DNA from 2 places in the Caldalkalibacillus uzonensis genome. Region 2 is predicted to be linked to the other one. Evidence: a T-box and tRNA genes for the amino acid it is inferred to sense, from the RefSeq annotation. Region 2 holds a T-box; the other holds one or more tRNA genes.
The links. A T-box is a leader RNA that pairs with one kind of tRNA and senses whether it is charged. The one in region 2 lies ahead of leuS (leucine--tRNA ligase), so its partner is inferred to be a tRNA-Leu.
Positions count from the first base shown of each region.

Region 1: it has a tRNA-Leu gene. The T-box ahead of leuS (leucine--tRNA ligase) is inferred to sense a tRNA for this amino acid. The anticodon was not compared.

Region 1 is NZ_JAUSUQ010000001.1:227,921-243,454, reverse strand. It holds gene J2S00_RS01245 (SPL family radical SAM protein) at 1-342, shown strand, start outside; gene J2S00_RS01240 (macro domain-containing protein) at 922-1,380, shown strand; gene J2S00_RS01235 (DnaJ family domain-containing protein) at 1,391-1,762, shown strand; gene J2S00_RS01230 (NUDIX hydrolase) at 1,932-2,066, shown strand; gene J2S00_RS01225 (GNAT family N-acetyltransferase) at 2,134-2,682, shown strand; gene J2S00_RS01220 (hypothetical protein) at 2,813-3,124, opposite strand; gene J2S00_RS01215 (B12-binding domain-containing radical SAM protein) at 3,327-5,096, opposite strand; gene J2S00_RS01210 (hypothetical protein) at 5,201-5,764, opposite strand; gene J2S00_RS01205 (hypothetical protein) at 5,903-6,115, shown strand; gene J2S00_RS01200 (sensor histidine kinase) at 6,200-7,558, shown strand; gene J2S00_RS01195 (response regulator) at 7,548-8,195, shown strand; tRNA gene J2S00_RS01190 (tRNA-Gln) at 8,778-8,852, shown strand; tRNA gene J2S00_RS01185 (tRNA-Gly) at 8,857-8,930, shown strand; tRNA gene J2S00_RS01180 (tRNA-Ile) at 8,942-9,019, shown strand; tRNA gene J2S00_RS01175 (tRNA-Lys) at 9,130-9,205, shown strand; tRNA gene J2S00_RS01170 (tRNA-Leu) at 9,219-9,306, shown strand; tRNA gene J2S00_RS01165 (tRNA-Gly) at 9,335-9,409, shown strand; tRNA gene J2S00_RS01160 (tRNA-Arg) at 9,431-9,507, shown strand; tRNA gene J2S00_RS01155 (tRNA-Pro) at 9,513-9,589, shown strand; tRNA gene J2S00_RS01150 (tRNA-Met) at 9,634-9,710, shown strand; tRNA gene J2S00_RS01145 (tRNA-Ser) at 9,742-9,832, shown strand; tRNA gene J2S00_RS01140 (tRNA-Glu) at 9,864-9,940, shown strand; tRNA gene J2S00_RS01135 (tRNA-Tyr) at 9,945-10,029, shown strand; gene J2S00_RS01130 (DUF8726 domain-containing protein) at 10,326-12,695, shown strand; gene J2S00_RS01125 (ABC transporter ATP-binding protein) at 12,696-13,622, shown strand; gene J2S00_RS01120 (ABC transporter permease) at 13,619-14,506, shown strand; gene J2S00_RS01115 (DUF1542 domain-containing protein) at 14,511-15,534, shown strand, end outside.
Region 2 is NZ_JAUSUQ010000008.1:115,495-131,028, reverse strand. It holds gene J2S00_RS11740 (deoxycytidylate deaminase) at 1-286, opposite strand, end outside; gene J2S00_RS11735 (helix-hairpin-helix domain-containing protein) at 300-980, opposite strand; gene comER (late competence protein ComER) at 1,089-1,919, shown strand; gene J2S00_RS11725 (AzlD domain-containing protein) at 2,076-2,381, opposite strand; gene J2S00_RS11720 (AzlC family ABC transporter permease) at 2,381-3,181, opposite strand; gene leuS (leucine--tRNA ligase) at 3,328-5,763, opposite strand; T-box leader at 5,864-6,112, opposite strand; gene rsfS (ribosome silencing factor) at 6,258-6,608, opposite strand; gene yqeK (bis(5'-nucleosyl)-tetraphosphatase (symmetrical) YqeK) at 6,565-7,179, opposite strand; gene J2S00_RS11700 (nicotinate-nucleotide adenylyltransferase) at 7,212-7,820, opposite strand; gene yhbY (ribosome assembly RNA-binding protein YhbY) at 7,807-8,097, opposite strand; gene aroE (shikimate dehydrogenase) at 8,111-9,016, opposite strand; gene yqeH (ribosome biogenesis GTPase YqeH) at 9,057-10,157, opposite strand; gene J2S00_RS11680 (YqeG family HAD IIIA-type phosphatase) at 10,162-10,689, opposite strand; gene J2S00_RS11675 (hypothetical protein) at 10,798-11,043, opposite strand; gene J2S00_RS11670 (Na+/H+ antiporter subunit A) at 11,304-13,712, shown strand; gene J2S00_RS11665 (Na(+)/H(+) antiporter subunit B) at 13,709-14,134, shown strand; gene J2S00_RS11660 (Na(+)/H(+) antiporter subunit C) at 14,134-14,472, shown strand; gene J2S00_RS11655 (Na+/H+ antiporter subunit D) at 14,465-15,534, shown strand, end outside.

The DNA of each region.
Region 1 (15,534 bases), on a different contig from region 2:
ATTGTTCCCTATTTAACGGACCGTCCCCGGGATTTGCGGGAGGTCATTGCCTCTGCAGCGGAGCATGGGGCACGGTTTGTCATGCCTTCCTATCTCAGGCTTACCACTCCCGAGGTTAAAACGTGGTTCTTGCAGGTCCTCAAACAGCGGGAGCCTTCCCTTGTCCAACGTTATGAAGCACTTTACCGGTACGGGCGTCTTCCAGACCGCTACCGGGAGCGTATCGACCGGCAGATTAACCAGTTGCTTGAACACTACGGTTTTTCGCGGGAACGTGCATCAGAAGACACTAGCCGGGAGGCGCTGAACCAAGAACCGCAACAGTTGTCTTTCTCTTTTTAAGTGGATAGCAACCGCCTTAACATCCGAAAGTTTACACAACCTCATCTTGCTGACAAGCAACCATTATAAACATTAATAAAATAATCCCTAGTAATTTTTTAATCATCCTTGTTCACCGTCTTTCCATATTTCTTCATAAACTATTATAAACTACTATACGTTAACCTATAATATGCTTAGAGAGTCTAGCCGAAAGATCAACTGGACTTGTAGAGTTAGTATAGTTTCATGGACACATTTTAGTTAAGTCCCTTACAATGAAAAAGAGAGGATGTGTCCAAAAAACGAACTACGCAGGAACTATTAAAAAATTAAAAAAATACCTTATATATTTGTTCATTATTGAAAAATAATTACTTAGGGGAATTGATTTGTAGTTCGGAAGAAGTTCTAGGATTTGAAAAGATGAGAGTGAAACATTCTCTCCTATTCATCACTGGTAAACTTTGTAACCCATAGAGCGTTTGGAAACTTTATGGCAATTATTTGGTAAATTAAGAAAGTAGACCAAATAGAATGGTACTTGGGTGGCCGTCTTATCGAAATTTATTCATATACAAGTACAAGGAGATGTTCGATATGCCCTTGGTGATTGTAAAAGGTGATCTGCTCCAGTCTGATTGTGATGTGATTGCCCACCAGGCCAATTGTTTTTCTTCCATGGAAGCGGGCATTGCCAAACAGATTAAAAAGTTGTATCCTCAAGCCTATGAAGCTGACCGGGATTTCCCGTATCCCCCAGAGCAGCGCTTGGGAAAAATCTCAGTCGCTAAAGTAGCTGCAGACCGTTATGTGGTCAATTTGTATGGGCAATTCCACTATGACGGGCCTGGTCCTAAAACTGATTATGCCGCACTTGAGTCAGCACTGACCGAGATGTTTCGTTATGCGTATGAGGGTCTAAGCAACCCTAAATTTGGTGTGCCATACAAGATAGGTTGCGGTCTGGCCGGTGGGGCCTGGGCTAATGTTTCTGAGATCTTGGACCGGGTTTCAGATCAATTTAATCAAACCATCTATGCTTACAAATTAGAGTAGGTGATCACCCATGGATATTCTGTCTCAAATTGCGGAAGAAAAAATCCGCGAGGCGATAAAAAAAGGGGAGTTTAACAACCTGTCTGGGCAAGGCAAACCGTTAAATCTGGAAGACTTATCCCGGGTTCCGGAAGATCTCCGGGCGGGTTATAAGCTGCTGAAAAATGCGGGTGTCCTGCCTGAAGAGCTGCAACTGAAAAAAGAGCTGGTTAATCTGGAAAGTTTGATCGAATGTTGCTATGATGATGAGCAAAAAGCGAAGCTGAAAAAAGAACTGAACGAGAAGATGCTCAGATTCAACCTGCTCATGGAAAAAAGGAACAAAACCGGCTCAACTGCTCTGCAAGCCTATCAAGGCAAGATCGACAACCGTCTTAAATAGAAAAAGGGAAGACGGCCACGATCCAATAGGGCTAGATGGTGTGACTGACAAAAGTTCAAAAGGTACTGGCCTGGAAACAACAGTTGAACACACAAATTAATAAAGGGTGATTCAATGTCAACCAATTGGTTAAAGTGGGCCCAGGGGGCTGGGCAGATATCGGTATCATGTGTACAAAATTTTTATTCAGTGTGAGTTGGTCGGCGGGGTGGCTGAGAGCGGTCTGGAAACACAGAATGTCCGTTTTTGTGGGGAACATGAACTGCCCCCATTGTCTGTAGAGCGAACACCCCATCCCAGTTGAATTATTATTTGAATATTATAAGAGCCCTGGCAAACCACCGCTCGTGGAGTAAGAAAGGAGAGTGACCATGTTTTATTACCGGATTGATAAAGAGACCGAGCTGCGCATCCTGGAATTGAGATATGCAGAAGCGCTTTTCCAGCTGACAGACAGCTGCCGGGACTATTTGCGGGAATGGCTTCCCTGGGTGGATGCGACACAGTCTCCTGAGGATACCAAATCTTTCATCCGTTTTAGCCTCAAACAATTTGCTGAAAACAACGGCTTTACAGCAGGCATTTTTTACAACGGTCAGATCGCTGGTACGATTAGTTTTCACAGCTTTGACTGGGTTAACAAGTCCACCAGTATTGGCTACTGGCTAGGAGAATCCTTTCAGGGTAAAGGTATGATGACCAAAGCAGTGAAGGCTTTAGTGGACTATGCCATCCTGGATCTGGGTTTAAACCGGGTTGTGATCAAGGCGGCGGTCAATAACCATAAAAGCAGAGCCATCCCTGAACGTTTGGGTTTTGTCCAGGAAGGCATCGAAAGAGAAGCTGAATGGGTCAATGACCGCTTCCTGGATCTCGTGGTGTACAGCATGCTCGCTAAAGATTGGAGAGAGAAGCAATGACCACTTTGTACCATGTTGGCCGCATCCATTCAGCAAATGCCTGCGTTGGATGGTGTTAATGAAGCCCTCGAAACAGCAGGTTTGAAAAATAACATAACATTTATTATGTAAACTAAAAAGCAAAAAAGCCCTAAAACAAATAGGGGAAAATAAAGCTGCAGATAAAAAACAGAATGGACGCCACAAAAAAAGGGCTGACCGTGATTGTGTATTTTTGTAATCGTTCCTCATATACGCCCCGTGTTTCATGTTGTGTTTCCAGTTCGGCTCTCTTAGAAAAAAAATCTCCGCTGACAGCATAAAAGGCGGCCACACCGATGGCCACTCCGCCAACAAAAAACATGGTGTGAGACCAAGGGAGACCAATCTGGCGGGAAAGGAGAAAGGTGATGAGGGATAAGATCATGAGATGAAGTAATAGAAAAGCAGCATATTTTTTCACAACTTGTTCACCTCATCACTAAGGTATCATGTTCAAGCCCGTTGCTCAACGATTTAAAAAGTTGATGTGATCGGGACATACACCGATGACAGGGGAGAGCCAAAAATCATTTTGGAGAAAAACCTGACTCAGCAATAATCACAAAAAACCATGGTTTTTAGGCCATGGTTTTTCGCTGTCATAGGTACTGGATGAGGACGGGTTAAGCGTATTTTTCAGATCTAAAATGTTCTGCAGGTGCACAGAAAAACGCTACAGTGTCCTGTTTCGGATGATAATAAACGATCAGCAGGGTAGGCTGCAACCTTACTTTACCTGCAGCCAAGTAAAGGCCAAGGTCAAAATCCAGTAACTCCATCATCGTATGCTTGTGCAGCTCCTGTTCAGACAACCCCAGCTGGACAAATTCACGCGAAACCTTTTCCGGCTTGTCTGTCAACAGTTTAATATACGCTTTTCGTGAGCTTTTATCAAGCTTAGGTTCCCACCATGTTGTTCGTGGTTTATGCTTGTGACGGATTAAATAGTCATACTTCATCAGCCCTTCAATGACCTGCAGGCGCCGTGTGCGGCGCTGAGTGAGGAATTCGTAGAGGCGGCGGAACAAATCTTCTAACTGATGTCCAATTTTGGCCCAGCCCCGGCTGTCCCAGTAGTCGCCAAATTCCTGAAAAAAGTCAAATGGAGTGTCAAATTCGTACTGTGTCAGGTATTTCACCGTATGATCCATCCGGTGAGCATTCCAATACTTTTCCAATACATCCTCTACACGTTTAATGCGCACAATATCATCAAAGGGAAGAACATTGTTTTGCAAAATTTCATATGGCGCGTGATCCATATAAACATAACCATGATCGCTGGCCCGTTCACGCAATCCTGTTCCACGCAGCATTTTCAGAAAACCAAGCTGCAATTCATCCGGCTCCAAGGCAAACACGTCATTAAAGGTTTTGCGGAAAGAATTGTAATCTTCCTCAGGGAGACCGGCAATCAGATCAAGGTGCTGGGTGATTTTTCCTCCATCTCGAATCATGTTAACATTCCTGGCTAATTTCTTAAAATTTTGCTTGCGACGGACCAACTCATTGGTGATATCGTTGGTTGACTGTACCCCGATTTCAAAGCGGAAAATGCCTTCCGGGGCATGCTCATTCAAAAACTGGATGACTTCGGGGCGCATGATATCAGCCGTAATCTCGAACTGGAAGACGCATCCCTGGTGGTTATCAATCAAAAATTGAAACATCTCCATGGCATAGTCACGTTTAATATTAAACGTCCGGTCCACAAATTTAATCAGCTTGGCACCGTTCCGGATTAAAAACAGTAACTCTTCTTTCATGCGGTCAATATTGAAATAGCGGACACCAACTTCAATTGATGAGAGACAAAACTGGCAGCTGAACGGGCATCCCCGGCTTGTCTCTACGTAAGTGATTCGTTTGGCCAGATGAGGCAAATCCTCCTCAAACCGGAAAGGAGAGGGGATTGTATTCAGATCTAGCTTGGGCCTAGGTGGATTGATTACCGGACGGCCCTGCTTGTTCCGATAAGCCAGACCAAACACCAAATGATACTTTTGACTGCTGTGGATTTCCTGCAGCAAATGCTTAAAAGTTTCTTCACCTTCTCCGACAACGATGAAATCCACCTCCGGAATACGCTCCAGCCAATAAGCAACGTCATAGGATACCTCTGGACCGCCCAAGACAATCTTCAGCTCTGGTTTTACTTTTTTGAGCATCTTAATCACTGGGATTGTTTGCTCAATGTTCCAGATGTAGCAGCTGAATCCCAGCACATCAGGCGTCTGGGCGTACAGGTCAGTGACAATACTCATGGTCGGCTCTTTAATCGTATATTCTTTTATTTCAACCGGGAATTCCGGTTCGGCAAAGCTTTTTAAATAACGCAAGGCCAGACAAGTGTGGATATATTTGGCATTTAATGTGCTGACGATCACTTTCATGTAAATCCCTCTATTCCCTTCTAGAAATGAGAATGCACCGTCTTCATTAAGTATAAGCCCAATGGCCAGACGGCGCAAATAGAGGGTTCTGTTAGGCATTCGCCTTATGATTGGAGCTGATTGATTTTTCTTTTCATTTCCTCTACGGTTAAGCCGTGAAACGTGGGAAATCCTTCTTCCAACAAAGCGATGGTTCTGCCCTGAGGGTCCAGCGGGTATACCCCTTGCCACACCCCGACCACATAATAATGGCGTGTGGTGTCACATTGTTTCAGAAACAACACATAGTCCACTGAATCAGCCAAAGGGCCAGGATACACTAAGTTTATCGGATCCTCAGGGGGAGGAAGAGGTTCAACACCCGGACGAACAATCTCCACCCTGCGGGAACCTGGACCGTGTATCACCTCTTTAACCTCAAAACTCTGATAGAAGATCACCAATTCGCCATCGTTTACTTTTTGATTTGTGGGTTCTTGTTTCGGCTCTTCCCTGGGTGTGCCGTAAACAATGAGATCAGCTTGATCCACCAATGCTTGTGCATTGGGCACTTTTGCAGTCAATTTCTCAAGATCGATGTTAGCCGGCTGCTGAGCAGCTACTACGCCGATCACAAGACTGGTGATGACCCATACAATCGTGAGCATGCAAGCAACATAACGACTCATAATCAACTTCCCACCTCGTTTAATCATCCCTTGTTCTTTATTCTTACATATCGTTCCTATTCCTGCGTCTTCTTATTCCTTTTCAAATCGAATATGGTAAAGTAGGTATAGAATCATACGGGCAAAGGGTGAAACTAGATGGGTAACGCAGATCGAGTTGATGAACTTTTCACATTAAAAACAATTGCCGAAACGTTAAACCAATGTGTCGACCTGGATGAGATGTTGCCAAGCGTTCTTGAAAAGCTGCTGCAAGTCACTGAACTGAAGACAGGATGGATTTTTCTTGTCAAGGATCGGCCTCATTATTCATGTGTGGCAGATCACTGCCTTCCTCCGGCTCTGGAATAGGAGAACAAAAAGCCCATGCGCCACATGTCTTGTTGGTGTCTGGACAAATTTTGGTCCGGGCAATTGCAGCAGGCTGTCAATATCATGGAATGTAAACGGCTGGAAGATGCGGTGACTTATCAGTGGGGAGATACCCAAAATTTGACTCATCACGCTACGGTCCCATTGATGGCAAGCGGCAAACGCTTTGGCTTGCTCAACGTTGGCTCTCCGGGCAAAGAACACTTTACAGAAAAGGAATTGACGTTATTACAATCGGTTGCGTTTCAAATCGGTACGGCGGTAGAGCGAATTAATTTGTTCGAAGCCCAGAAACAACGGGCGGAATATTTTGCTCAACTTGATGAACTGACCCGGGTCCTCTGGAAAATAAACAATATAAGGGTATTACCTGAAAAAGTGGTACAACATATTGCCCGCCATTTTCAATGGCCTGTGATAAGTTTGTTCCTCATAAAAAACCAACAGCTGCGCTTGGAAAGCCTTTTTTATAAAGGAGAAGCAGTCGTTACAACCAAAATCGATCATAAGCTTTCTCTGACCAATGCTCACGTCATCAAATCAGCTCTGGAGCAACAGAACATCGCCCTTGGGCAGGAAAAGCTTGCTTTTCTGCCAGATGTAAGAGAAAAAAACACGTGGCATGCCGCAGCTGTTCCGCTGATACTGTCGGATAAACCCATCGGCTTGCTGTATGTAGCCCAAACAACGGACAACCCGCTTTCCGAAACGGAAAGAGACGTCCTTAAAGCGTTGGGAGATCATCTTTCTTTGTTGATCGAAACGATCCGTTTGCATGAGCAGAAGCAGGAAATGCTCCTTGTTGAGGAACGAAACCGGTTAGCCCGGGATTTACATGATTCGGTTAATCAGAAGCTTTTTTCGTTATCCCTTATGGCCCGGGGTGCCAAAGAATGCCTGCCTACCGATCCTCAATTAGTGGGCGAGTCACTGGAAGAAATCCAAACATTGTCCAAGGAAGCCTTGGCTGATATGCGCTCTCTCATTTGGCAACTCCGACCTGCCAACGTGGAAGCAGGCATTATGACTACCCTCAAACAGTACGGGCAAAAAATAGGACTAAAGATTAATGATCAAGTAGAAGGGATCGCCCAATTGCCACGCCGTGTAGAAGAAACATTGTGGCGGATTGGTCAGGAAGCACTTAATAACATCAGAAAACATGCCAGAACAAACGTAGCAACCATTAAATTAACGATTGATAAAAAACAAATCAGACTGAGTATCATCGATGATGGATGCGGCTTTAATCCTCATGCTGTTGATGGGAATGGCTATTCGCTGGGCTTAACCAGCATGAAAGAAAGGGCAGAAGAGGCAGGCGGTTCTATTCATATTTACAGCCAGGAAAACAAAGGCACTAGAGTGCATGTGAGCATACCATTAAAGCAGGATGGGGGAAGAGAAACAAATGAAGATTAAAGTGTTGTTGGTAGACGATCATGCCATTGTGCTTAAAGGATTAAAGTTTTTTCTGCAAACCCAAAGGGATATTGAAGTGGTGGGAGAAGCGCGAAACGGAAAAGAAGCTATTGCCAAAGTAGAGAAGTATCAGCCTGACGTTGTGCTGATGGATCTGATTATGCCGGAGATGGATGGGATTGAAGCCACGCGGAAGATTAAGGAGACGTATCCGCAGGTCAAAGTGATTGTCTTAACCAGTTTCTCCGATCAAGAATACGTATTGTCCGGTATTAAAGCGGGAGCAGAAGGATATCAACTTAAAGATGTGGAGCCTGATATCTTGGTAGAAGCGATCAAAAAAACGGTTAGCGGGGAAAAAGCGCTTCATTCTCAAGTGACCCATCAACTGGTGACACATGTCACCTCCCAGGAAGAATCAGCAGTGAAATTTTCAAGTTTAACACCCAGAGAAAAAGATGTGCTGTACCATATCACATTGGGCAAAAGCAATAAAGAGATTGCGGCGGATCTCAATGTAACAGAAAAAACGGTAAAAACACATGTTACACGTATTTTGGCCAAATTGGAGTTGCATGACCGCACGCAGACCGCAGTGTATGCAATTAAGCATAAATGGTTTGGCCATCAACAATGAGGTATTATTGCTAAACTGAGACTATAGTCTGAATCTGACATGAGGAAAGGCCTTACATTGGAGTGAGACCTTTTTTGTATTTTAAAATCAACCGCTTGCCCGACGCTAAAGAATCCCTCCGTTGTTATAATTCCAGTGACAGTAAAAATAGAGGTTAATTGCCGTCAATCACGGAGGGATTAACATGTATAATCCAACAGATCATGAGTGGGTTTTAAAACAGTATATGGACGACGTCCGTTACAATGCGAACCATGCGTGGAAGTATAAACACTTGAGCAAAGGGAGTCAAAATCGTTTCTGGTCTTTGATTAAAATAATCAAGCGTCTGTTTAAAAAATCACCTTAATATGTTAATCATTTGGGGGAAAGCTTTGAATTGTCTTTCTTTATTTAAAGAGGTTGCAAAAATGAAAAAGTCCTGGTATATTATCTCTTGCGTTGATTTTGACAGATTATATTTGTGGCCCGTTAGTGAAGTGGCTTAACAGACCGGCCTTTCACGCCGGCATTCAGGGGTTCGAATCCCGTCAGCTCCGCCATCTAGAATTTGTATATAATTAAATCATTAATAAATTGTGATGGGCTGTAGCCAAGTGGTAAGGCAACGGGTTTTGGCCCCGTGATGCGCTGGTTCGAATCCAGCCAGCCCAGCCAACGAGCGGGTGTAGTTCAGTGGTAGAACTCCAGCCTTCCAAGCTGGTAGCGTGGGTTCGATTCCCATTACCCGCTCCATTTCCTTCCATGGGAGCTATAGCTCAGCTGGTTAGAGCGCACGCCTGATAAGCGTGAAGTCGGTGGTTCAAGTCCACTTAGGCCCGCCATTTTTAGTCGATAATTACCTGTTGAGTTTGTTTTGTTATCCAATTTTGAGGGTGTAAAAAAGGTGTTGCAAAAACAGAATAAACGTTGTATACTAACACTTGTCCTTAATGAGCCGTTAGCTCAGCTGGTAGAGCATCTGACTTTTAATCAGAGGGTCGAAGGTTCGAATCCTTCACGGCTCACCATTATTTACAATGTGCGGGTGTGGCGGAACTGGCAGACGCGCTAGGTTCAGGGTCTAGTGCCCATTACGGGCGTGGGGGTTCAAATCCCTTCACCCGCACCATTTACACTGTTTATCATAAACATGATGAGCGGAAATAGCTCAGGGGTAGAGCACCACCTTGCCAAGGTGGGGGTCGCGGGTTCGAATCCCGTTTTCCGCTCCATTTATCACAAAAATATAACAAGCGCCCTTAGCTCAACTGGATAGAGCGTTTGACTACGAATCAAAAGGTTGGGAGTTCGAGTCTCTCAGGGCGCACCATCTTTCGGGAAGTAGCTCAGCTTGGTAGAGCGCCACGTTCGGGACGTGGAAGTCGCAGGTTCAAATCCTGTCTTCCCGACCATTTTTTTCTTTTCTATTCTATGGTTATTTTTTAAATTTTAATTTGGCGGTGTAGCTCAGCTGGCTAGAGCGTACGGTTCATACCCGTAAGGTCGTGGGTTCGATCCCCGCCGCCGCCACCATTTTACCCATTGATTATCATGATGAAAACGCGGAGGAGTACCCAAGTGGTTGAAGGGAGCGGTCTTGAAAACCGCCAGGGGCTTCGCGGCCCGCGGGGGTTCGAATCCCTCCTCCTCCGCCAGGAAGCATTTATATCCTGATTTAACCATCGTGGCCCGTTGGTGAAGTGGCTTAACACACCGGCCTTTCACGCCGGCATTCAGGGGTTCGAATCCCCTACGGGTCACCATTGTGGAGGGGTAGCGAAGTGGCTAAACGCGGCAGACTGTAAATCTGCTCCCTCTGGGTTCGGCGGTTCGAATCCGTCCCCCTCCACCATAACCTTAAGCTTTACATATTGTCTTAATTGACATGACTCCGTTTTTACTTTGATTAATCCTCTGAACTCTATTCAGAGGGTTTTTTGTTTTTTCAAATATTTTTGTTCTCATGACCTGGGAGTGAGTGATACAATTATTTTCATGATCTTACTTTTTTAACTTATTTTATAGTTCTTGTTCATTAAATAATCGAAACTTTTTTGCTGTTTGAAGCGTCTTATTATTGATAGTAGTGGTATAGAAAAAATCATAAAGTAACGGGGGTTTTCATATATGTATATGTCTGTCAGTCGGATGAGACCCAACACGTTTCGCTGTTTAGTTTGTGCTCTGGTGGCTATTATCGTTGCTTCATTATTACTGACTTCAACCATTTTTGCGGATGAACAAGTGAAATTGGAAGTAAAAGTGGGATTCGGCGGTGTGTACAAGCCTGCCAGCTGGGTTCCTGTCCAAGTGAAAGTGACCAACATGGGTGAAGATATTGAAGGAGAAGTCACCATTGATATCCCTGGTGACTTTGGCGGAGTCTATTACCGGCCTGTGGCCATTTCCCAAGGTACCACCCAAATGGTGTCGTTGTATGTGCCCGGCGACTATTTGTCTGGTGCATCTGTCCGCTTGGTGCAAGAGGGGAAGGAAGTAGCCAAAACCACCTTGAGCGGACCATCTTTGTCAGGTGAAGCCATTTTAATCGGTGTGTTAGCCGAAGATCCGAATACGGGCAGCTTTCTGGAAAGCTTGCCTAAAGACATCTTTCACAGTTCTGTTCGGGTTGTTGCTTTAAATCGCAGTGACATACCTGAAAGGCCCATCTTTCTTGATGGCCTTGATGTGATCGTGATTAATGATTTTTCCCGTGATCAGCTCACTTCTGCCCAAGTTGAATCGATTCAGGAATGGACATTGAATGGCGGCCTGCTTGTCCTGGCTGGAGGGCCACATTACGATAAACTTCCTGATAGGCTTAAAGATATTTCTCCTGTAAAGGTAAATGGGACGGTGTCTTTAAAAGAACTGCCAGGTTTGGACACCGATATAGCTGACAATATACCCCTTCAAAGACCGCTGACGATCAGCCGCACTCGAGAGGTTAAGGGACAAGTTGTGGTTGAGCAAGACGAGAATCCCCTGTTTGTCCTTGGACCAGCTGGGCATGGGCATGTCCTGTATGTTGCTTATGATCTGGCCGGGGAGTTTATCAACGCTGGGGAGGGGCATCAACATGTGTGGGCTGAGCTGCTCAGCAGAACAGTGGTGACGTCTGCTGGATACGATGCAGCGAAGATGGATCCTTATGATCAGTACTGGTCATTGCTGCAGGCTGCTGAACGCATCCCGTCATTGCAGCTGCCTGACTTAAGCACGATCAGTGTTCTGTTTGGACTGTATATCGTCCTGGTCGGTCCAGTCTTATACTGGATCTTAAAGCGTCGGGACAAACGGGGCTGGATGTGGATGATTGTGCCCGGCGTTGCCTGCCTGATTGGCTTGGTTATCTTTTTCTATGGCAGCATGGAGCGTACGCAGAATGTGCTTGTCCATCAAGTCGGCATCCTTGATCTTCAACAAACGGAGCAGGCCCAGCTGACAGCGGTGTCAGCCATCTTTGTTCCCAAGGGCGGCGATTACCATCTGCGCTATAACGAAACGGGAGGCGTAAGGGCTGCCATTGACAGTTATTACCGTTCATATCCGCCTGCGGACACCAACCGTGATGTCTGGATCACCCATCCTCCCCAACAAGCTGACATTGTATTTAAAGATGTTGAATACTGGTCATTGCGAAAAGCCTTGTTTGAAACGTCACTGCCGGATATCGGTCATTTTGAATCCCAGTTTGTCTTTCAGGAAGGGGAAATGAAGGGCACTGTCACCAATCACACATCTTTAACCATTTATGATGCCAAAGTGGTAAGTGGGACCAGGGTGCATGATATTGGCACACTGGAGCCTGGTGAGTCACAAGAAGTGTCTTTTACATATAATCCGGCCCAGTCAGGCAGGGACGTATTTCCGCCAGTCGAGCGTCTGCTGCCAGATAGCATCAAAACAAACGTGCCTCAGCACAACTATTATTCAACCAGAGAATATTTGATTCTGGATATGTTCAATATGCACCGTCCGTTCTCCATGATGACTGACCCATTTATGATTATTGGTTGGACAGATGTTGACGTGATTGACTTGGAAATAGCGGACCATTCCTATCAAACCGATTCCCTGCTGCTCGTCAAAGCGGCTTTAAATGTGCTTCCTGCACCTGATGGGTCTGTGTTTGTTCCCGAAGGCGTCGTTAGTCCCGCTCTGGTCGACAGTGACGACACTGTGGAGCATTCAGGGGATGGTTACGTCATCCGACGAAATGGGGAACTGGTCTTTGACATTAAAGTGGAACATCCCCATATGACCGTAGAGCCAGAGGAGATTTATCTGCGTACCTGGAGTCATGACAACCCACAGTTTACAAGAGAGATTTATAACTGGAAAACAGAAACCTATGAACCATTGGATGAGGTGCTTGATCAGCACACTTTGGTAGTGAAGAAGCAGCCAGATTACCTCTCCGAGGAAAACATGATACGGATCCGTTTATCCAGTTCACAAGATTTCCAACATATTGGGATACCCAGAATCAGCTGGCAGGGACAGGTGGTGGAGTAAATGATTAAACTTGAGCAACTAACCAAACGGTTTGGAAAAACAGAGGCCTTAAAAGGCTTGTCACTGGAGATCCAGGAGGGGACTGTTTTCGGGTTTGTTGGACCCAATGGGGCTGGGAAATCGACCACCCTGTCCATCCTGGCTACTTTATTGGCTCCCACCAGTGGAAAAGCCTTTATCGGCGGATTTGAGGTGACGGAAAATCCCCGGGAAGTCCGCCGGTTGATTGGTTACATGCCTGACTTTTTTGGTGTTTATGACAATCTTAAAGTGGAGGAATACCTCGATTTTTACGGGGCCAATTATGATATTCCCGTACGGGAGAGAAAAGAGATCATCCCCAAACTGCTTGAGCTTGTCAATTTAATCCATAAACGGGAAGCTTATGTAGACAGTTTGTCCCGGGGGATGAAGCAGCGTCTGGGTCTGGCCAGATGCCTGGTGCACAATCCACAGGTCCTGATCTTGGATGAGCCGGCTTCAGGCCTTGATCCCCGGGCCAGGGTGGAGCTGAGGGAGATTTTAAAAGAGTTGCGCAACATGGACAAAACGATTTTAATCAGTTCACACATCCTGCCCGAATTAGCTGAAATGTGTGATCAGATCGGGATTATAGAAGGCGGGGAATTGGTGACGGTAGGAACCATGGAAGAGATTAATCTGAAGATAAATGAACAAAAAATCATCACTATCCGCTTGTTAAACGGGTGGGAGGAAGTGATTCAGATGTTAAGCAGCCATCCCTTGGTCACGTCGGTCAGGCGAGTGGATGATCGTATTGAGGCTGGTTTTAGTGGTTCCGATGCTGAACAGGTCCAGCTTCTTGCCGAGCTGATGAAGAGGGGATACCCTGTTGTGGCTTTTAGTGAAGCCCAGGGAAATCTGGAGGAAATCTTTATGAAAATTACGAAGGGGGTGGGATCATGAATGTCTTTAAGCGATTACACAATCCGATTCTGGTCAACGAGCTGCGCTTAAGAATGCGGTCGGGACGGGCGCCAGTGGCCATTACGCTTTACCTTGCTGTTTTGGGCGGGATTGTTTTTACCTTTATTTATCTGATGACAGGGGATCAAACCTATTTTAATCCCCGGGCTTCACGGGAATTGTTCATGATGCTCACCATGCTGCAATTTGCCTTAATCGGTTTTGTGACGCCAGGGCTGACAGCAGGGGTGATCAGTGGCGAAAGGGAGCGGCAAACGTTAGATATCCTGCTTACCACCAATTCATCGGCATCGAAAATTATCTTGGGAAAATGGCTGTCCTCCCTCAGTTTTATGATGTTTCTGGTGTTGTCCTCAATTCCGCTCTACAGCATTGTCTTTTTATACGGAGGCATTTCTCCCCAGCAATTAGTTAAAGTCTTCTTGTTGTATTTAATCACCATGTTTGCTGTGGGCAGCATTGGCATTCTGTTCTCCACCATGTTTAAACGGACAGGTGTCGCCACTGTTTTTACCTATGGTTTTATTTTTGTTTACCTGGCCGGCACGTTTATTGCTTCAGTTGTCATACAGGAACTGGCTTATCGTTCCGCGCAGGGTTATCCACCCCAAAATGTGTTTTGGGCTGAATTTTTTCAGAGTATTAATCCGTTATTCCTCATGTTATATGTTTTTGACATTGGACCGCTTAGTGACAGGATGGGTCCTCCAGGGTCTTTCGGTGGTGCAGGCCCCCAATTTGCCTTGCCTGTGGATCCGTATGTCCTGTATCTGATGGTGCTGGGCGGAATGTGCCTGATCTGTTTATTGCTGGCCATCTACTTCATTAAACCGGTACGCCCATCGCTCAGGTTAAAGAGGTGAGAACGTGTTTACACGCCGGGAAGATGAACTTTACCGCTTATTGTCCCCGATTCGGAAGCGGTTGATTTACCGTTTGATCTGGAACATCAGCTGGCGGGTGATCCCTGTGGCGCTTGGTTTGGGGTGTGGGATCCTTGTGCTTTCCCGTGTGATTCCCCTTACCCAGGCCAAGCTGTTCCTGTGGCTGGTGGTGCTGCTGTCTGCAGCAGCCGTCTTTATGGCTACCTGGACACAGCGTCCCACTTATCGTCAGGCGGCCAGGGAAGCAGATCAACGGGGCTTAAACGAGAGCGTGATGACCGCTTGGCAATATGGTGCTGATCCGTCCCCTATTGCCCGGCAACAAAAGAAAGATGCCATTGAACAACTGCGTCATCATCTGCCGGCCATACTGAAACAGATGCCTGTCTTGAAGGTGGCCGGCACACGGTTGATTGTGTCTGGCAGTTTACTGGCCACTTTGATGCTGCTCATGGTTTTACCCAATCCCATGGATGATGTGCTCTACGAACGACAAATCACCCAAGAGGCCACTGACGAGGCCACACAGAAATTAGAAGAGGCCAAGCAAGACATCAAGCAGAGCGGACAATTGACAGCGGAACAGCAGGAGGACCTGATCCAAAAATTAGAAGATCTTCAGCAGCAGTTGCAGGAAAGGCAATCTCTCTCTGAAAACATAAACAATATAGAGCAAGCAAGCACAGAGCTGGCTGCTCTAGCCGACAGGGAGAGACTGAGACAGGACGCCCTGCAACACATGTATCAAGCTGTGCAACAAGCAGCGGCCAACGCTCAGCCCGTCGACATGGATGTGCTTCAAGGGGCATTATCAGCTGAGCAGCTGGAGCTCTTAGCAGAAGAACTCAAAGCATTACAAAACAGGTTGGAAGCTTTGGCAGCAGAAGGGCAACAAGCCAATCAGAACGCCGTCACCGACCTGCTTCAGCAACAGCTTAGCCACTCTGGTCAGTTTGCGGCTCAAGCGGCTCAACTTGCCAGCCAGTTGAGTGAGGCTCAAACGGTGC
Region 2 (15,534 bases):
GACGGTCTTCCCTGTCCGTAAATAGTAACAGATTTTGTTCAGCGTGAATGGTGCGGATGCAGCGCTCCTTTTTTACAATTTTCCCTTCCACTTCCTCATACGTTTCCGCTAACATGCAACCGGCCTCATAGCAGTCGGGTACCCCGGCCGGAGCACCGTTATAGGCTGTACCTAAAATTTTTTTATCCTTGACCAATATGGCGCCCACATGCCGCCGGGGACATGTGGCCCGCGAAGCGGCCATGTAAGCAATATCCATAAAATAAGCATCCCATGATTTACGCATGTGCTATCACCTACTACAATTCAATTTCATCCTTCATGTTTTCAAAGATTTTTGGGCCAATCCCTGACACCTTCATAATGTCTTCAACAGAAGTAAAGGGGCCGTTTTCCTCCCTGTAGCGAACAATGGCTTCAGCCCGGGATGGCCCAATCCCCGGCAATTGTTGTAATTCCTCTGCTGTCGCCCGGTTGATACTGATTTTGCCTGAAGAGCCCCCGTCAAGAACAGTACCTGTAGAGGAAAAGGAAGGCATTCCCTCCCCTCTGTCCACTTCTTCCTTCGTGGGTACATAGATGACCATGCCGTCAGTCAATGGTTGAGCAAGATTAAGGGGTAACGTGGAGGCATTTTCCGCTAAACCTCCCGCCTCATGAATGGCATCAATCACCCGCTGACGTTCCGTTAAGGTATACACGCCGGGAACTTGCACAGCCCCTTTAATGTCGATGACAACAGGTTCATCTTCCTGTTGGGGTTCTGAAGGGGCAAAGTCGCCTTCTGTCACAGCTTCCCCTTTCAAATTTCTATGCACATGTTGTACTTGGTCAACATGGGTTTGGAAAGTTAACCCTTCCGGAGCGCCTTGTTCTCTCTCTTGCCACCATTGGCTGAACAGTAAGCTGGAGACTGCAATAAGCAACACGGTGCTTAACACCATCAGCGTTTTTTCGCGGCTCGTCCACCCTTTGAACACACCCATCTGCTCCTTTATAGCTTTTCATCTTTTACCTGAAAAAAAGACGTATGAGTCAAGCTCTGTCAATCATATGTATAATCATAAACGGGATAGGAGGGTTGGAGTATGCGAGTCGGTTTTGTTGGCACAGGAAGCATGGGCAGTATCCTCATTGAAGCATTAATTGAATCCAAAGCGCTGCAGCCTTCCCAAATCCATGCCTCTAACCGGACATTTGACAAGGTCAAAACGCTGGCCAAAAAATATACGGGGTTACACGCTTATCCTTCCAACGCGCGTGTCGTACAGAAAGCCGATATCGTCTTTCTGTGTGTCAAACCCCTTGAATTCCAAAAGGTCATTGATCAGATCAAGCACGAAGTACATGAAGAACACCTCATCGTCTCCATCACCAGCCCGGTTGAAATCAAGGACTTGGAACGGAAATTAAAAGCCAAAGTGGCAAAAGTGATTCCCAGTATTACCAATTCCGTTGGTCAAGGAGCTTCTCTAATCATGGCTGGTGAACGCCTCACAGAACGGGATAAGGATGTCCTCTTCCATCTGATGAAGTCGATCAGCCACCCCTTGTGGTTGGACGAAAAATATACGCGTATTTCTTCCGACATTGCCAGCTGTGGCCCTGCATTTATCAGTTTTCTCCTGCAGCGGATGATTGATGCTGCCGTGGAAGAAACGGGAATTCCCCGTGACAAAGCCGTCACCCTGTTCACCCATATGATGATTGGTTTTGGCGAACTGCTGAATCAGAACAAATTTACACTAGAGTCTTTACAAGAGAGAGTATGTGTACCTGGAGGCGTGACTGGTGTCGGCATCGGGGTGCTGGACCAGGAAGTGAACGACATGTTCCATAAACTGTTCAAAGCCACGCAGCTCAAGTACAACGAAGATGTGGAACTGGTACAGGAGATGTTTTATAAGACATCCACTTAACAAATGAGGCCTGCACCTGATTTCTTTTTGACTTTTTACACTATTCTACATGTGTTTTAAAAATCCTGTCTTGATGCAAAAAAACTTTATGCATGTAAAAACCGAGGATCACCCCGGTTTTTTTATGTTAAACATTGTAAAATTCATCTGACTCGATTATGTCCCCATCCACCAGTTGAGGGCGAACACCGTCAGGATGGCACCGGAAATCACTAAAATAATATGCAAGCGCAACAGGGCAACGATCACAGCCACCAGTCCTCCAGCCAGCCCTACCAGGGGTTGATCATAGACGGCTAAAATACCGGGAAAGATCAAAGCCCCCAATGCCGCATATGGTATGGCTTGCAACCAACGTCCGGCCCACTCTGGAATCCGAATACGGTCCAGAAGTACTGCTGGCAGAAAACGGGGGAGAAATGTAACCAGTCCCATGGCAATGATAATCAGAAATAGGTCCATTATTGACCCTCCTTTCCGCGGAAAAGCACAATCCCAGCCAGGGAAGCCATTAGGGTGGCCAGGACGATTCCCCAGCCGCTGGGAAGTTCTAGACCGACGGTGAACAAAGTGCAGAAGATGGCGCTGATCACAGCAATGACCCCGGCACTTAACGATCGGCGGATAGCAGGGATCAACAGTCCGATAAACATGGCATATAAGGCGATGGCCATACTGGCTCCAATGGCCGGGGGAATGAACATGTAAAAAAGTCCACCAAGCAATGTACCCCCAATCCAAGCGAGATAGGCCGTAAGAAAAAGTCCAAGAAACATGTAAGAAGATAGATGATCTTTCCCCTGGAAGCCATAATCATTGTTTTCTGATCCGTCTTTTTCTCCTGACTCCGTTTTGAATGAAGCTACGGCGAAGCTTTCATCAGTGATGCCATAGGAGAGGATCCCTCGCCACCGCTGGGGGAGGTGCCGAAGGCGATGCATCAAAAATAAACTCATCACAAAATGGCGGAGATTTAGTACGAAAGTGGCAAAGATCAGTTCCAGTGCGCCGGCTCCTAGCCCCAGCATATTGACAGCCATAAATTGACTGGCCCCGGCATAGATAAACACCGACATGGCCACGGTGTGAAAGAGAGAGAGCCCGCTTTCTAAAGCAATAACACCATAAGAGATGGCGATGGGGATATAACCGATCACAATGGGAAAAGCCAACTTGGCGCCTTGAATAAATTGAGCGAAACCTTCAGCCGCTGACGATGGACGCTGGTAAATATCAGTGGATGGCGGAGAAGATTTTTTCATCTTTAAATACTCCTTTTTTGTATAATATAACTTAAATATAACTTATTGCCCATTCTCCAGGTGTCCCCTTATTCTACAATTCTTTATGCCAAAAACCTCAACAGGCTTTCTCTGTCTCTAGCACCTGTTGAGGTTTAGACTATTGCCTAGTTCGCCACAATGTTAACCAGCTTATTGGGTACGACAATGACTTTGCGAATCGTTTTGCCTTCCAGTTCAGCCTTGACTTTCTCGTGTTCAAGGGCTTTTTGCTCCAGCTCTTCCTTGCTCAGATCCACCGGAACTTCAAGGCGCGCCTTGATTTTACCCATGATCTGCACCACAATTTCAACGCTGTCTTCTACGAGCAGGTTTTCGTCATAAGCGGGCCAAGGCTCATAAGCCAAGGTCTGTTCATGACCCAGAGCCTGCCACATTTCCTCGGCAATATGGGGGGCAATGGGTGAGAGCAGCTTAACAAAATCCTCAATGGCCCGTTTGGGCAATTGCTCTTGCTTATACGCCTCATTCACAAAAACCATCAACTGGCTGATGGCTGTATTAAACCTCAGCCCCTCAATATCCTCGGTCACTTTTTTGATTGTTTGATGCCAAACACGCTGGAACTCTTTGCTGCCCTCTACCTCTTGAATGGGATCAGCCAGAGCGCCATCCTCTTTCATCACCAAGCGCCAGACACGGTTGAGGAAGCGGTGGGCGCCTTCCAAACCATCCGTGCTCCATGGTTTACTGGCTTCCAGCGGTCCCATAAACATCTCATATACCCGCAAGGTGTCTGCTCCATAGGCTTCCACCACATCGTCCGGATTGACCACATTTCCTTTGGATTTGCTCATTTTTTCATTGTTTTCGCCTAAAATCATGCCCTGGTTAACCAGTTTCTTAAAGGGTTCTTTGGTGGTCACCAGCCCCAAATCATACAGCACTTTGTGCCAGAAGCGGGCATACAACAGATGGAGCACAGCATGCTCTGCACCACCAATATACAGATCAACCGGCAGCCATTTTTCCTGCTGTTCTTTAGAGCAGAATGTTTTATCGTTGTGGGGGTCCAGGAAGCGCAAATAATACCAACAGCTGCCGGCCCACTGAGGCATGGTGTTGGTCTCCCGCCGCGCTTTCATGCCTGTTTCGGGATCAATGGTGTTTACCCACTCTTCCACATTGGCCAGCGGCGACTCACCAGTGCCGGACGGTTTTATCTCATCCACCTCTGGCAGCGTAAGTGGCAATTCAGTTTCGGAGACAGGCTTCAGGCTGCCGTCTTCCAGATGCAGTATGGGAATAGGCTCACCCCAGTAACGCTGGCGGCTGAAGAGCCAGTCGCGCATCTTGTAACTCACCTTGCGCTGGCCAACGCCCTTTTCTTCCAGCCACTTGATCATGGTTTCAATCGCTTCTGCATTGTACAAGCCATTTAAAAACTCAGAATTGATATGTTCACCGTCTCCTGTATAAGCAGCTTTTTGGATATCCTCTGCCCCTTTAACCACTTCCACGATGGGCAGGTCATATTGTTTAGCAAATTCATGGTCACGATCATCGTGTCCGGGAACAGCCATAATGGCTCCCGTTCCGTAGTTAGCTAATACATAGTCAGCAATCCAAATGGGCAATCTGGCCCCGTTGGCCGGATTGATGGCGTAAGCACCGGTAAAGACACCAGTTTTTGTTTTGGCCAGATCAGTGCGCTCCAAATCATTCTTACGTGCGGCCTGTTCCTGATAGTCCTTTACAGCAGTCTGCTGTTCGGGTGTCGTGATTTTTTCGACCAGCGGATGTTCGGGTGCCAGCACACAGTAGGTGGCTCCGAACAACGTATCGGGACGGGTGGTAAACACCACGAAACTTTCATCGTGTCCGTCGACCTGGAAGGTGATGTTGGCCCCCTCTGAACGGCCAATCCAGTTGCGCTGCATCTCCTTGATGCTTTCATCCCAATCCAATTCGTCCAAATCTTCCAGCAACCGGTCAGCATAAGCCGTTATTTTGAGCATCCATTGCTTCATCGGTTTGCGTATCACAGGGTGGCCGCCCCGTTCACTCTTGCCATCGATGACTTCCTCGTTGGCCAATACCGTACCCAAGGCTGGGCACCAGTTGACAGGCACCTCGTCAATATAAGCCAACCCTTTTTCATACAGTTTCAAAAAGATCCACTGCGTCCATTTGTAATAGTCAGGGTCAGTTGTGCTGAATTCCCGGTCCCAGTCATAAGAGAAACCCAGGGATTTCAACTGGCGTCTGAAGTTATCAATGTTGCGTTTGGTAATCTCCCGTGGATGTTCACCGGTATCAAGAGCGTGTTGTTCAGCAGGCAAACCGAACGCATCCCAACCCATGGGGTGCAATACATTATAGCCATTCATCCGCTTGTAGCGGGCCACTATGTCACTGGCCGTATATCCTTCCACATGGCCCACATGCAGTCCGGCTCCTGAAGGATAGGGAAACATATCCAGCACGTAAAAATAGTCTTTATCTGGGTCATCGGTCGCCTTAAAGGTTTTGTGTTCTTCCCAATACGCTTGCCATTTCTGTTCAATATCACGAAACGGATAACTTGTACCTTGTTTTGACATCAACAGAACCTCCTTGTCTTGGTGTTATTTATGTATCTTTATATAAGTATCATTGCATAAGTGACCGTCACCAAAAAACCTCCCACCCCCAGCGTCTTTCGCTAGGGACGAGAGGTTCGTTCACATTGTCAGCATACCTTCCCGTGGTACCACCCTAATTTGAAACAGCGGTGATTGAGCTTAACGCTGTTTCCTTCATTGCTCCTTATCGCGGAAAACGGTAAAGACTACTTGGTTCGCCTTTACGGACTCCCCAGGCGAGTTCACTTCCTTTTGCTGTTGACTTGCACCACCCGTCAACTCTCTGTGTAGCAATACAGAAGCTACTACTCCTGATCATTGCCCTTGTAATGTTATACTACTGTTAAGTTTTGTTCCGTAAAGATGGTTTAGTATGAATTATATGCACAACCGCCGGGCCTGTCAACAGTTTAAACACCCATCTTTGTTTGTATTTGCTCATTCTTGCCATTTTACTCATGTTTTAAACTTGTTTACAACCCGAGAGAGAGTTCCACTCGTGAAGCATCTGCCCAGATTTTCTCCAAATTATAAAACTCCCGCTCTTCTCTGTGAAAGACATGAACCACCACATCCCCCAGATCAAGCAATACCCAGCGGGACTGGTCAAGGCCCTCCATTGGCTTGGGATTGAGGCCCAATTCCTCAGCTTTATCCCGTATAGATTCTGCAATGGCTTGTACCTGTGTTTCCGAATTACCGTGACAAATCACAAAGTAATCAGCAACGACAGACAACCCTCTGATATCGAGCACCACGACGTCCTGTGCCTTTTTTTCTTCAGCACTGTCCACCACCGCTTTTAGCAGATCCTGTGTGTCCATCACTTTCCTCCTTCTTATCACTTATATCAGCGTAGGCTGCTCTGGTCAAAGGATACACTTTTTCTCCTTTTTCTTCAAGAAACCGAATAGTCCGCTTCAAAGCCATGCCAACCGCCTGGTTTAAGTCCTGCCCGGCTTTTTGGCGCACCTCGTCAACACCGGGAAAATCGCGTCCCGGTTCAATGTAGTCAGCCAGATAAACCACTTTTTCCAACAGGTTCATACAGGGCCTGCCTGTTGTATGATAACGAATGGCATCCACAACTTGTTGATCAACAAGGCCCACTTCATGTTGGACTAGATACGCCCCTACAAACGCATGCCATAACTCCTTGTTGTAATCTAATATGTCATCCGGAACCTCTTCCCGTGTTTCGATCAGCCTGCGCATTTCATCTTCCGGCCTGTATTTGGCGTAATCATGAAAAATAGCGGCCGCCTCCGCTCGCTCCACATCGGCCCCATACCGTTCAGCCAGTTGGACAGCGGTTTCTAAAACGCCAAGTGTATGCTGGTAACGGTGAGTGGGCAATGCTTTTTTAACAACCGCTAACATGGCTTCCCGGCTCAGTTTCCCCTGCTTAAACATGTTCATCCTCCTTTTTATCCGCTACTGTGTCTATCCTCAGGCTGATACAATCCTTGACGCTCTATATATTGATAAACTGGCTCCGGTACGAGAAAGCGGATGCTTTTCCCTTGTTGTCTCCGTTCCCGGATCAGTGAGGAAGACACATAAGAAGGGACCATGTCTACAAAATCAACGTAATTTTCCCACTCGGCCCCAGGGTTGGAACGGGATTCCGGGCGTCTGATACCGATAAAGCGGACGAGCTTGACCAGTTCCTCGATTTGATGCCACTCAGGCAAGTTTTCGACCATGTCCCCACCGATAATAAAAGAGAAACAGCAGTGAGGATGGATGCGCCTAAGCTCCTTAATGGTGTCTATGGTAAACGATGGGCCTTTCCGCTCAAATTCTACTAGTGAGAGCTTGAAATAAGGTATATGCTCAATAGCCAGCTTTAACATCTCAATCCGCTCTTCTCCCGGTGTAACGGGACGGTCCTGCTTATGAGGGGGCACATTGGCCGGGACAAACCATACTTCATCCAGGTTACATTCATCCCTGGCCACTTCAGCCATATGCAAATGGGTCAGATGCACCGGGTCAAATGTTCCACCTAAAAGACCAATCTTACGGTAACTCAATCTGTTTGTTTTCCTCCGACTCTTTGTATAGGACAATCTGCTTGCCAATCACTTGTACCAGTTCGGCCCCGGCGCGTGTTGCCAATTGTTCGGCCACCTCATGTTTGTCTTCTTCACAGTTTTGCAAAACGGATACCTTGATCAGCTCCCGGGCTTCAAGAGCGTCCCTGATTTGCTGAACCATATTGTCGTTAACGCCCCCTTTCCCCACTTGAAAAATGGGGGTGAGATGGTGGGCCATTGACCGCAAATAACGTTTCTGTTTTCCGGTTAACATTATGGTATTCCTCCTATGCTGACGATAAGTTAAGCTGCTTCAGGACAACTTGGCGCATCACATCTAGGGGCGCATCATAACCGGTAAATAACTTGAAAGCCAAAGCCCCTTGATAGATAAACATACCTAAGCCTTGATGAACGGTTGCACCAAGTTGTTTGGCGTTATTCAAAAACGCGGTACAGAGCGGATTGTATACAATATCACTAACAACAGTGCCCGGCTTTAGCCCTTGTAGAGCAAGCGGTGTTTGTTCCACATGGGGCCACATGCCGACCGGTGTCGTATTGATAATTAATTGGTAATCTGTGACACCCTGTTGTTCAAGAAACGTCCAGCTTAGCACGTCTACCTGTAGAGAAGTTAACGGTCCGTTCGTTTCTTGTCTGTTTTTTGCATTAGCATAATGGCGAATGTGGTTGGCCAGTGTTTCTGCTTTCTGTTCTGTCCGATTGGCAATCGTGACACTTGTGCAGCCATTTTTGATGAGATAGATGGCAATGGCTTTAGCCGCTCCACCTGCACCCAACAGTAACACGCGCGTCTGTTCCAGATTAACTCCGGTTTCCGTGAGCAGCGATTGCACGTAACCGGCTCCATCTGTATTATACCCCACTAACCGCCCCTGTTTGGATAATACAACTGTATTCACAGCACCAATCGCTTTCGCCTCAGGATCCAGTTCATCAAGCAGCGGAACGATACGCTCCTTATGGGGGATGGTGACATTGATCCCCTTGATTCCCAAAGCTTTTAAGCCGGCTACGGCTTCAGGCAAGTCTTGAGGGGACACATCAAAGGGGTGGTAATGATAGGGTAAACCTAAAGCCTGAAAAGCCCGGTTGTGCATAACAGGGGATAAGCTGTGTCCAACCGGGTGGGCAAACAAACCAAATAACTGTTTCTCACTGCCGGACATCCCCATTCTCCTCTCCACTTGTTAAACTTTAACATGTTCATTAGATTAATGACGGACGGACATAAACACCCACGCCTTCAGGTGCGTAGGCAGTCAAGTGGGCACCTGTTCCCTTCACAGCGACCCAGCCCAGCCCAGAAAAGACAATGTCGACAGGTTCCTCTCCGATACTAAACTGGTGGGGCTCTAGCTCTTTCCATTCTTGGAGTGATTTCTTTCCTGGCGGCGTTAACATCTCACCCAAATGTTGGACATACAGCTGATCCGCCTTTTCCAGCTTGGTGCGGTGCACCAGCAGCTCATTGGACATATAGCAGACAAAGGATTGCCGCTCTCCAGCATTGAAATCAAGACGGGCCAGTCCACCGAAAAATAACGTTTGTGCCGAATGAAGCTGATAAATTTTCGGTTTAACCGGTTTGGTGGGCAAGATCACTTTCAATTCTTCATGAGATATATAATGGGCCATTTGATGCTCATTAATCACTCCGGGGGTATCATACAAGGCCTGCCCGTCATCGAGGGGAATTTTGATCATATCCAATGTGGTGCCCGGAAATCTGGATGTGGTCAACAGCGGGGCTGTTTCCTCCGCTCCAGCATGTTTTAACATCTGATTAATGATAGTGGACTTGCCCACATTTGTGGCACCAACCACATACACATCCCCTCCCTGGCGATGCTTTTCAATTGCTTCCATCAATGTCTTAATTCCTGTTCCCTTTTCTCCACTGCAGAAAACCACATCGACAGGTTTGAGCCCCCCCTGTTTGGCCTGGAGCCGGACCCACTGTTCGATCCGTCCCCAATTGACGTGAGGAAATAAATCGGTTTTATTGGCCACAAGCAACACGGGGTTAAAGTTAACGAAACGCATCAGCCCAGGCAGCCAACTGCCATTAAAATCAAACAGATCAACGATCTTCACCACCAAGGTTTTCGTTTCGCCGATCCGGTGCAGAATTTGCAGGAAGTCATTTTTGTCCATGGGTACAGGGGTAAGGTCATTATAGTGCTTAATGCGAAAGCAGCGCTTGCATATCACTTGTTCCCGTTCCATAGCCGAAGCGGGAACATAGCCTGGCTGTTCAGGATTCTCACTCTGCAGTTTGACCCCGCATCCCGTACAGAATACAGCCATACGCTTACCTCCTTTGTTCTTCTTCCCAGGCCAGCATCCCTTTTTTCCTCATCCAGTAAAAAGCGATTCGTTCGATGCCTCTGTTAAAGCGCGTAAAAAAACCGTCTGTCTCAGCAACAGGGACAACCAGAATCGTATATAAGCCCAGGCGATTACCACCCAGCACATCGGTCAGCAATTGGTCGCCGATCACCACCACTTCCCGGGAGGATAAATTCATCATTTGCTGCGCACGCTTAAATGCAAAACGGAACGGTTTTCTCGCTCTATGTATAAACGGGATGCTTAAAGGCTGACAAAAGTGCCGCACCCTGTCTTCATTATTGTTTGAGACCACCACAATTTTAAAGCCCATATGCTCCACCCTTTTTAGCCAGTCAGCCAGCTCAGGTGTGGCACTGGGACGATCCCATTCAATCAGTGTATTATCCAAATCGGTAATGATACCTTTTACACCTCGCTCCTTTAAGGCGTCAAGGTCAATATCATACACCGAGGGGACATATAAATCCGGGAGTAACTTGTAAAGCACCAAACTTCACCTCCAGTCTGTCCATCATATCATATTGTAACAAAATATTGGACCGTGCTCGCTTCTTTTTCTTCTCTAGTCAGCAAAAAAAGCATCCCATACAGGATGCTAAGGTAAAGGCAGTTCATAAATACGTATATACTCCCGGGGTTTAAACGGCTCGATCACCGGCTCAATATACAGCTGGGGGTTTTGCTCAGGATCCACTTGCTGAATTTCAATATCGAAGTTGTCATTATCATCCGTTGGCTGCAATGGGGATTGATGGAACCGGTTAATTGTTTGATCAGCATACCACGCCGAGGATAAAAGCAGTATGAAAATGCCCAGTGCAATTCCTGCTTTTGTCCACATATCATATCCACACTCCTTTTTCTTATCATGGATGAAAAAGGAGCAGTTTATACATATTCAACATTTGTCACAATTTTGTTCACAAATTTTTCACAATCTGTTTGCCCCCTGTCTTTCTTCATATTTAATAGATCTTGAATACGGGGTGTGAAAAACCGTTAAATGACACACCATATGGTGCAAGGGCTTTAATTTTACGTTATAATTTAAAAGGATTTTATACAGGACATCCATCGGAGTGAAAAAAGGAGGTATTCTGTTTGACATTATTACATATTATCATTCTGGCACCGTTTATCCTGGCTATTCTAGTTCCTTTTCTATATAAGACTTTCCGCAATATTCATACCGGATGGTTTGTTCTACCCTTACCCATACTTTCGTTTACCTATCTCCTTCAATTTATTTCTAATGTATCAGGTAGACAACCTGTCACTGCAACCGTTCCTTGGATCCCTGCACTGGATATTCACTTTACCGTATATGTCGACGGCTTAGGGCTGTTATTTGCCTTGTTGATCACAGGCATCGGGGCCTTGGTTGTTTTGTACTCCATTTATTACTTATCTAAAAAAACAGAGGCTTTAAATAACTTCTATGTCTATCTGTTGATGTTTATGGGCGCCATGCTTGGTGTGGTCCTTTCCGATAATTTAATGGTCCTGTATGTGTTTTGGGAATTAACCAGTTTGGCTTCCGCCCTGTTGATTGCCTACTGGTTCCATCGGGAGAAATCCCTGTACGGTGCCCTGAAGTCAACCCTGATTACAGTAAGCGGCGGTTTTGCCATGCTGGCCGGCTTCATTCTGCTCTATGTGATCACCGGTACATTCAGTATTCGTGAACTGATTGGACAAGCTGATGTTGTCGCTGAACATACTTTGTTTTTACCAGCGATGCTGCTGATTCTCGTAGGTGCTTTTACCAAGTCAGCGCAATTTCCGTTCCATATCTGGCTGCCAGATGCCATGGAAGCACCGACACCTGTCAGTGCTTATCTGCATTCAGCTACGATGGTCAAAGCCGGAATTTACCTTGTAGCACGTTTGACGCCTGTTTTTGCCGGTGGGGCAGAGTGGTTCTGGCTTGTCTCCGGATTCGGAATTGTGACCCTTTTTTGGGGCTCATTCTCAGCTGTGAAACAAACCGATTTAAAATCGATTCTTGCCTTTTCAACAGTGAGCCAGCTGGGCCTGATTATGTGTCTTTTGGGGTTGGGGTCGGCCGCCATGTATTACGGTTATGGTGATGAATCACTGATTTATACTAAAGCAGTGCTGGCCGCAATGTTTCATTTGATTAACCATGCCACCTTTAAAGGGTGCCTGTTTATGGTTGTCGGCATAGTGGATCATGAAACAGGCACAAGGGATATCCGTAAATTAGGCGGGCTGATGACGTTGATGCCCATTACGTTTACACTGGCCGTCATTGGTGGTTTCTCAATGGCCGGACTGCCGCCGTTTAACGGCTTTTTAAGCAAAGAGATGTTTTTCACCGGTGTGCTCTTGGCCACCAAATTGGATATCTTCAATGCAGAGACTTGGGGCTATCTCTTCCCTGTTTTAGGCTGGATTGCCAGTGTGTTTACCTTTGTTTACTGTATGATTCTGGTCTTTAAAACATTCACCGGGAAATACCAGCCTGAGAAACTGGACAAAAAACCGCACGAGGCACCCATGGGCATGCTGGTGCCGCCTATTATTCTGGCCTCGCTTGTTGTTGTCTTTGGCTTTTTCCCCAATATTTTGTCCTATACTATCCTGGAGCCGACAATGGCTTCCATCTTGCCTGCGTTAGTCGGCCCCAATGAACACTTTATCGTTCATATTACTTTCTGGCACGGTTTTTCAACTGAATTGTTCATGACCATGGGGGTTGTCGGGCTGGGCACCTTGTTGTTTGTGGGGCTAAACCGTTGGACAGGGGTTTACGGTTTGTTCCCGCAAAGATTGGCCCTGAATCACTTATATGATCAAAGTCATATCGGACTGGAAAGATTCTCTTCCCGCGTAACCCGCTTGCATATGACTGGGTTTATCCGCGATTATCTTGCCTATATATTTGCCTTTTTTATTGTGATATTGTTAAGCGCCCTGGTGCTTTTGAATGCCTTTAATCTTGAGTTCGTACACTCTGCTCCCATTAGTTTTTACGAGCTGATTTTAAGTGTGGTGATGGTCATTGCGGCCTGTGCCATTCCTTTAGCTAAAACTCGTTTAATGGCCATCATTGCAGCGGGGGTTGTCGGTTATACATTGGCTCTCTTTTTCGTTATATTCCGCGCACCGGATCTGGCGCTGACCCAGCTGATTGTTGAAACTGTATCAGTCACCTTGTTCCTGCTCAGTTTTTACCATTTGCCTGAACTAAAACAAGAAATGTCCAAAGTCCGTTTCAAATTAACCAACTTGCTCATCGCTTTAGGCGTGGGGCTGACAGTCACACTAATTGCCTTTTCCGCCCATTCAACCCGTTATTTTGAATCCATATCCCAATATTTTCTGGAAGCCAGTTATAAAGAAGCAGGAGGCAAAAATGTGGTCAACGTCATCCTGGTTGACTTCCGTGGATTTGATACCCTGTTGGAGATCCTGGTCCTTGGTATCGCTTCGCTTGGCATTTTTGCTCTGATTAAGCTGCGCAAGCCTAGGGGGAATGAAAGTTGAGGTTTAATGATGTGATTTTACAAACCGTGACCAAAGCGGTGGCCTTTATCATTTTGACGTTCTCCATTTATATCTTTTTTGCCGGACACCATGACCCTGGTGGAGGCTTTATAGGCGGATTGATGACGGCCTCCGCCCTTGTCCTCCTGTACATTGCCTTTGATATGGACACAATGAATAAAGCTATCCCCCTTGATTTTAAAATGGTTACCGCTGTTGGTTTACTGACGGCCGTGTTAACAGGTGTGGGCTCATTTTTCTTCGGTGTTCCCTTTTTAAGCCATACATTTGGCTATTTTGATCTGCCTGTTCTGGGTGAAACAGAGCTGGCAACAGCCGTCCTGTTTGATATTGGTGTCTACCTTACCGTCGTAGGGGTCACCATGACCATTATTCTGACAATCGGAGAGGATGAGGGATAATGGAAATCCTGATGTCAATTGTTGTCGGTGTCCTCTTTACGGTGGGCACATACCTGGTTTTGACCAAAAGTTTGCTGCGGATCATCTTGGGAACAGCTGTCTTAAGCCACGGTGTCCATTTGCTGTTATTAACCATGGCCGGTTTGAAGACGGGTGCGCCTCCGTTGTTGGGGGAACAGGCTGGATCCTATACGGATCCTCTTCCACAAGCCCTGATCCTGACCGCCATTGTGATCAGTTTTGGTGTGACGGCCTTTTTCTTTGTCCTGGCCTACAGAAGCTACCAGCAATTAGGAACTGACGATATGGAAAAACTAAGGGGAAATGACGATGAATAATGTAGTGATTTTACCTGTCGTTATACCGCTTATCACAGGGATTGTACTCATTCTGGCCAAAAAAAATCTGAATTTGCAGCGCTCGTTAAGCGTGCTCTCTTTTGCCGCATTAATAGTTGCCGCTGGAAGGCTCGTTCATTTGGCGGCAACTGAGGGCATCCAAACCTTATATCTTGGCAGCTGGGTACCGCCATTTGGCATTGTATTGGTGGCTGACATGTTTGCCTCTTTGCTGGTCCTGACTGCGGGAATCGTTAGCCTGGCCTGTCTGTTGTATTCATTCAGCGCCATTGACAAGGACCGGGAATCCTACTTTTATTATCCACTCGTGCAGTTTATCGTAGCAGGTGTATGCGGCTCTTTTTTGACCGGTGATATTTTCAACCTGTTCGTTTTCTTTGAAGTGATGCTGATTGCTTCCTACGCTTTGATTTCTCTAGGTGGAGAGAAGCGCCAGCTGCGTGAATCACTGAAGTACGTCCTGGTCAACATTATCTCTTCCGTTATGTTTGTCATGGCAGTGGCTTACCTGTATGCCACACTGGGAACTTTAAACATGGCTGATTTATCGCTCAGAGTGGCTGCAGTAGGACAAGAAGGCATTGTGACCGTTATAGCCATCTTATTCATGATTGTTTTCAGTTTGAAATCAGCTTTGTTTCTCTATTACTGGCTGCCCGGTTCCTACAGTGCTCCCCCTGCACCCATTGCGGCTCTTTTTGGGGGACTGTTAACCAAAGTGGGGATCTATGCTTTGTTCCGCTCCTTTACACTGATTTTTTATCATCAGCCTGAAGTGACACATCAACTGCTGGCCTGGCTGGCCGGACTAACCATGGTGCTGGGTGTCCTTGGGGCTGTGGCACACTGGGATGTAAGAAAAATTCTGGCCTATAACATTGTGGTCGCCGTGGGCTTTATTGTATTTGGACTGGCCGTATCATCCTCTACCGCCCTATCCGGTGCCATCTATTATCTGCTTCATGACATGATCATCAAAGCGCTTCTCTTCCTGTTGGGGGGTTCCATGATTGCCGTGGCAGGTACCGGTCAATTGCGCAA